3 regions of the Buttiauxella sp. genome follow, and region 2 is predicted to be linked to each of the others. Evidence: predicted binding sites of a transcription regulator. Region 2 holds the regulator's gene; each other region holds the start of a gene.
What was found. Region 2 encodes ArgR, which controls arginine synthesis, uptake and breakdown. Its sites were predicted from a motif close to ANTGAATAAAAATACANT; they were not measured.
Positions count from the first base shown of each region.

Region 1 (2,278 bases), on a different contig from region 2:
TCGCCAGGCTGCTGCGCTTTAAGCCGTTGGAACGCCGCTGTGAAAACGAAATTCGCTATCCGGGCTGCTAATTGAAGCCGCTTCAACTTCGCCAAAGAAACGCACTCGATCGCTAATGTCCCTGCCGGCAATCTGTTCGGCTAAGGCTAAATAATCCTGATAATGGCGAGCTTCAGAACGCAGCAGCGACAAATAGAATTTCTGCAGCTCATCGTCCAGATGAGGTGCGAGTGCGGCAAAACGCTCACACGATCGCGCCTCGATATACGCGCCACAAATCAGTTTATCCACCAGCATCACTGGTTCATGGGTCCGCGTTTCGCCAAGCAACGCTTTTGCATAACGGCTGGCGGTGATTTTTACATAGGGAATGTTGCGGGCGAGCATAATCTCGCGCACCTGCCAGAAATGGTGCAGCTCCTCTTTAATCAACAAAAGCATGCTATCGATGAGTTGCTGGCCCCAGGCAGTCTCCGTTTTTGGCATTACGCTTTTGCTCAGGGTTTTATGCAGTGCGATAAAATCGGGTTCTTTGCCTTCGCGGAAAGTGAAATCTTCGTAGGGTTTAAGCCAGTCAAGTAACGCCTGCGCACTGGTTTTATCCGCAACATATTTGCGAATAAAAAACATGGCCGTTTGCGCAGCTTTGAGTTCGCACACCAGATGGTCGGTCAGCAGCAAGGGCAAGTGCTCTGGCTGTCGCGCTTTTTCAATCCAGGCATCAGGCGTGGGGCAGTGCAGGAAATTAAGTACCGGTGAGAGGAGTTGCGGGTAGTTCATAATGGATGGTGGTCATTCCTTGATGTGCAGCGGCATCACACCGCTGCACGGATGAGATTAGTGGCGAACGCCGTCGTCATCTTCATCTAACATATCTTCGTCATCGCCTTCTTCACCCTCTTCGCCGTTCGGGTCTTCGAAGTAAGTGCCCCAACCGTCGTAATCCACACCGAATTTCTCGGCGAGGTTCAGCAGTTGTTCAACCTGCTCATCCAGCAGTTCGGCTTTCAGCGCACATTCGCTGAGTACGTCGCAGCAGATAACAGTGTCACCCTCTTCCACTTCCAGCTCTTCTGGGTCAGTCACTTCGTAACCCATCTTGAATGCTTCAACAGCGGCTTTTTCAAGAGTTTCGAAATCGTCTGCGGAAAGGTGATGCTCGATAGTGTACAGCGCGTCAGGATCGCTGCCGTCTTCCAGTAATTCTTCAATAATCAAACGCGTCTCTTCGCGCTGCTCTTCCAGCAGTTCTGGATTTGCCATGGCCCTTTCCTCAATTTTGTAGGCAGATACTTCTATTTTCACACACGGCTGAGTTTGCCTCCACCTTTCCCGCTAAAGATTTTACTTTCGGGGTTGCAAATGAATATTCATACATATAAATTGAATTTATATTCAATCACTGGCGTGTGCCATAAGAGGAAGATATGAGTCATTTTTATCAAAAGCATTTCCTGAAATTACTGGATTTTACCCCTGCACAACTTAACGAATTGCTCGCCCTGTCAGCCAAACTGAAAAACGACAAGAAAAAAGGCACAGAAGTTCAACATCTTACAGGTAAAAATATTGCGCTCATCTTCGAAAAAGACTCGACTCGTACCAGGTGCTCTTTCGAAGTTGCCGCATTTGACCAGGGTGCGCGAGTCACTTATCTCGGCCCAAGCGGCAGCCAGATTGGGCATAAAGAATCAATTAAAGATACCGCGCGTGTTTTAGGCCGGATGTACGATGGCATTCAGTATCGCGGGTTTGGCCAGGAAATCGTTGAAACGCTGGCGCAGTATGCAGGTGTTCCCGTCTGGAACGGGCTGACTAATGAGTTCCACCCGACGCAATTACTGGCGGATTTGCTGACTATGCAAGAGCATTTGCCGGGCAAAACCTTCCAGCAGATGACGCTGGTTTATGCAGGCGATGCGCGTAACAACATGGGCAATTCGATGCTGGAAGCAGCCGCATTAACTGGGCTGAACTTGCGCCTGGTGGCGCCGAAGGCCTGCTGGCCGGATGAAAAACTGGTCACTGAATGCCAGGCCCTGGCGGCGCACAACGGTGGAAACATCACTCTGACAGAAGATGTGGCTGCGGGCGTCAAAGGTGCCGATTTCATTTATACCGATGTGTGGGTGTCGATGGGCGAAGCCAAAGAGAAGTGGGCGGAGCGGATTAATCTGTTACGGGATTATCAGGTTAACAGCGCGATGCTGGCGCTGACGGGCAATCCTGAGGTGAAATTCCTGCATTGCCTGCCCGCTTTCCACGACGACCAAACGAC
Region 1 is NZ_JBAVHX010000015.1:21,346-23,623, reverse strand. It holds gene miaE (tRNA isopentenyl-2-thiomethyl-A-37 hydroxylase MiaE) at 19-780, opposite strand; gene rraB (ribonuclease E inhibitor RraB) at 838-1,263, opposite strand; gene argF (ornithine carbamoyltransferase) at 1,428-2,278, shown strand, end outside.
Region 1: the regulator ArgR is predicted to act here: its motif matches at 1,383-1,400, upstream of argF (ornithine carbamoyltransferase).

Region 2 (2,278 bases):
ACCTGGGATCTGAGACAGCAGTGGCAGAATAGTCACACCAGAGTGGCCGCCAATCACAGGAACTTCGATTTCAGTCGGCTGTTTACCTTTCAGTTCCGCAACAAAGGTGTTGGAGCGGATGATGTCCAGTGTAGTCACGCCAAACAGTTTGTTCTTGTCGTAAACACCTGCTTTTTTCAGCACTTCCGCAGCAATCGCCACGGTGGTATTCACTGGGTTAGTGATGATACCGATACAGGCTTTCGGGCAAGTTTGAGCAATCTGCTGAACCAGATTTTTCACGATTCCCGCGTTGACGTTAAACAGATCTGAACGGTCCATACCTGGTTTACGTGCCACACCAGCAGAGATCAGCACCACATCCGCACCAACCAGTGCAGGTGTTGCATCTTCACCGCAGAAACCTTTAATTTTCACATCAGTAGGGATATGACTCAGATCGACTGCAACACCCGGGGTTACCGGTGCAATATCATACAGGGAGAGTTCTGAACCTGAAGGCAGTTGGGTCTTGAGTAGAAGGGCGAGCGCCTGGCCAATACCGCCTGCTGCGCCGAGGACTGCAACTTTCATCCTAAACTCCTTATTATGGTTAGCAAATAGGTGCCGTAACTCCATGCGGTGGCGACCATAATCCAGAGAAGGGGTAATTACAATCTTCCCGCTAAAGGATTGCGAAGTTAAGCAAACCTGAAACGTTACTGCTGCATTTACTCGCCGGGTGGAAACGACGCCTTAGCGCCCGGTCACAACCTGATGTTGTCACATCAACGGCGGTTACATTACCCCTCGCTGCGCAGCAAAACAACATCATTTTGATAACATTTAGTTTACTTACCAACTTATTTTCGAGTCGTGACGAAGGCATGTTTCTCGATAACAAAATTTGATAATATTCGCCCCTTTCATAACATTATTTCAGGCTTTCACCCTGCCAATAATTTGCATAAAAATTCATTTAAATGCATAGTAATGTTATCTTCGTTAACCTGAATATGGGTGACATATGCGTATTTCCTCAAAACAAGAAGAATTAGTCAAAGCATTCAAAGCATTACTGAAAGAAGAAAAATTCAGTTCTCAAGGCGAGATTGTTCATGCTTTGCAAAATGACGGCTTTGAAAACATCAACCAATCCAAAGTCTCTCGTATGTTGACTAAGTTTGGCGCGGTACGTACCCGCAATGCCAAAATGGAGATGGTGTACTGCTTACCAGCCGAGCTTGGCGTGCCAACAACATCCAGCCCGCTGAAGAATCTGGTACTGGATATTGATTACAATGATGCCGTGGTGGTTATCCACACAAGCCCTGGTGCGGCACAGTTAATTGCACGACTGCTTGATTCTTTAGGTAAAGCCGAAGGGATCCTGGGTACCATTGCCGGGGATGACACCATCTTTACTACCCCTGCGAAGGACTTCACCGTTAAAGAATTGTATGAAGCGATTCTGGTGCTGTTCGAACAAGAGCTGTAAGCGTTGCTATTACGTTCCCGTTACTATTAAACGGCGGGAACAACATCTTTTTAACAAACTCCCCTTCGCCATCCTTCTGCTGTAAACCTCAGTCAAAACGCATTAACCCACTCTAAAATGACTTCCACTCAGCCTGTTACGTGATGAAGCGCACAAAAAGTCAAAGTCCAATATCTCATTGTTTTTACTTATTTTTAACAAAATAACAGCAATAAAAGACTCATTTTAATAACTTTACGTAATATAAAAAGCCTCCATTATTGTAAAGTTTCATAGGGAATAGTTAGCGTGGTATTAATTTTCCCAGTTATTAGTGTATACTTGATTTTGTGATGAGGGTCACGGAATGAAGACCCCGATAAAAGAATACGACGAGGTGAAAATTATGAACATGAAATCAACTTTAGTTACCGCAAGCCTGCTCTCAATGCTGTCATTTGGCGCTTTCGCTGCAACTTCAATTAATGCAGACCAGGCGCAAGACCGTCAGGCGATGGGTTCAATCTCTGTAAGTCAGGTAGGTAGTGCACCAATGGATATGCACCAAATGCTCAATGAAAAAGCTGAACAGAAAGGTGCTTCTTCATACCGCATCATCGAAGCCCGCACTGGCGACCAATGGCACGCAACAGCTGAGCTGTACAAGTAACAACAAGCAGCCATAAGCAGATGCAATAAAAGAGTTATCTAAACCGACGACCCCAAGAACAATAAATGCAGTTAAGCCCTTCCGGTCGTTGATATAAACCCTTCAGGAGTAAAGATTATGAAAACCAAATTAACTATCGCAGCACTGAGCCT
Region 2 is NZ_JBAVHX010000006.1:62,477-64,754, reverse strand. It holds gene mdh (malate dehydrogenase) at 1-573, opposite strand, end outside; gene argR (transcriptional regulator ArgR) at 1,007-1,477, shown strand; gene yhcN (peroxide/acid stress response protein YhcN) at 1,863-2,126, shown strand; gene yhcN (peroxide/acid stress response protein YhcN) at 2,244-2,278, shown strand, end outside.

Region 3 (2,278 bases), on a different contig from region 2:
CTGAATAAATGGCGCTTCGGTGCAGTAGTTCACGACCTCAGTTTGTGCACCCAGTAATTTCTCAACGACTTGCACCAGCTGGTGGTCTTTGGCGCATTCGTAGCCGGGAATCGGTGGGTGGAGTTCAGAAATCGTCACACGCCCAGGCCATTTCTGGCTCACTGGCTCTAATGCTTCATTCAGCAGACCATTCAGATCATTTAACGTAAGCCCAGGCAGTGGGCGGATATCCATGTGCAGTTCACAACAGGCGCAAATACGGTTAGCAGCATCGCCACCGCTAATGTGCCCGAGGTTCAGCGTTGGATACGGCACAGTGAACGCGTCATGGTGATAACGCTCTTTCAGCGTGTTCTTCAGCGACATGATATGGCCGATGGCGTCGTGCATCAGTTCGATAGCATTCACGCCACGCGCCGGGTCGCTCGAATGCCCGGACTGGCCGAGGATGCGGATCGCGTTAGAAATGTGGCCTTTGTGCGCACGCACCGGCTGTAAGGAGGTTGGCTCACCAATGATGGCGCAATCCGGACGTAAACTGGTGTTTTCAGAGAAATAACGAGCACCTGCCATCGTCGTTTCTTCATCGGCGGTTGCCAGAATGTAGAGCGGCTTTTTAAGCGTCGTGACATCAACATCACGCAGCGCATCCAGAATAAAGGCGAAGAAGCCTTTCATATCGGCGGTGCCAAGACCGTACAGTTTGTTTTCATGCTCGGTCAGCGTGAAGGGATCGCGGGTCCAGCGTCCATCATCGAACGGTACGGTATCCGTATGTCCCGCCAACAGCAGCCCACCAGCGCCGCTACCCGTGCTCGCCAGCATATTGAATTTATTGCGCGTACCCGGTACCGATTGGATTTCGACATTAAATCCAAGATCGCGGAACCATCCCGCCAGCAAATTGATTAAAGACTCATTGCTCTGATCCAACGCGCTGTCGGTGGCGCTGATAGAAGGAGTCGCGATCAACGCGCGGTAAATCTCGATAAAAGGAGGTAATTTCATCTTCACTGTTGACAGGCCTTAGCTCGGGTTGGTATACATAATCATGCAGTTATATTGAATAAAAATACAATATTCTCTGCCGTAAGGGAACCCCAGGTTCCGGTGGATTTAACCACGTAAATGTACGTTGGGTGATGGCTTACCAGCTGACACCTTTAGCAGACACAACCTAAGAAGGTGTACAGCCGAGATGTTGAATACGCTGATTGTTGGTGCCAGCGGTTATGCAGGCGCAGAGCTTGTGAACTATTTGAATCGCCATCCTCATATGAACATAACCGCTTTGACGGTTTCAGCGCAAAGTAATGACGCAGGAAAATTGATATCTGATTTGCATCCGCAATTAAAAGGTATCGTTGACATGCCGTTACAGCCAATGTCGGATATCAGCGAATTTACTGATGGCGTAGACGTGGTGTTCCTCGCTACAGCCCATGAAGTCAGCCATGACCTGGCACCGCAGTTTCTGGAGAAAGGCTGTGTCGTTATCGACCTTTCTGGCGCCTTCCGCGTCAACGATGCTAAGTTTTATCAACTTTTCTACGGCTTTACACATCAGCATCCTGAATTGCTGGAGCAGGCTGTTTATGGCCTGGCGGAATGGCAGAGTGACAAACTGAAAGAAACCAGTTTGATCTCGGTGCCGGGCTGCTACCCAACAGCCTCACAACTGGCGTTAAAACCTCTGATTGATGCCGGACTGCTGGATTTGAACCAGTGGCCTGTAATCAACGCGACCAGCGGTGTCAGCGGAGCAGGGCGTAAAGCTGCGATTTCCAACAGCTTTTGCGAAGTGAGCCTGCAACCGTATGGCATCTTTAATCACCGCCATCATCCAGAAATTGTCACGCATCTCGGAACGCCTGTGATTTTCACGCCACACCTGGGCAATTTCCCACGTGGGATCCTGGCGACCATTACCTGCCGTCTGAAAGCCGGGGTAACCCAGCAGCAAGTCGCCGAGGTGTTTAATCAGGCATATCAAGATAAACCTTTAGTGCGTCTGTATGACAAAGGCGTGCCAGCACTGAAAAACGTGGTTGGCCTGCCGTTCTGCGATATCGGTTTTGCCGTGCAGGGCGAGCACTTGATTGTCGTCGCAGCCGAAGACAACTTGCTGAAAGGCGCATCGGCTCAGGCGGTACAGTGCCTGAATATTCGTTTTGGCTTTGCCGAAACGCAGTCTCTTATTTAACCGGTAGTTGGGTGACACGATGAATCCATTAATTATCAAATTAGGCGGCGTATTGCTGGATAGCGAAGAAGCGCT
Region 3 is NZ_JBAVHX010000025.1:11,603-13,880, reverse strand. It holds gene argE (acetylornithine deacetylase) at 1-1,014, opposite strand, end outside; gene argC (N-acetyl-gamma-glutamyl-phosphate reductase) at 1,199-2,203, shown strand; gene argB (acetylglutamate kinase) at 2,223-2,278, shown strand, end outside.
Region 3: the regulator ArgR is predicted to act here: its motif matches at 1,062-1,079, upstream of argC (N-acetyl-gamma-glutamyl-phosphate reductase).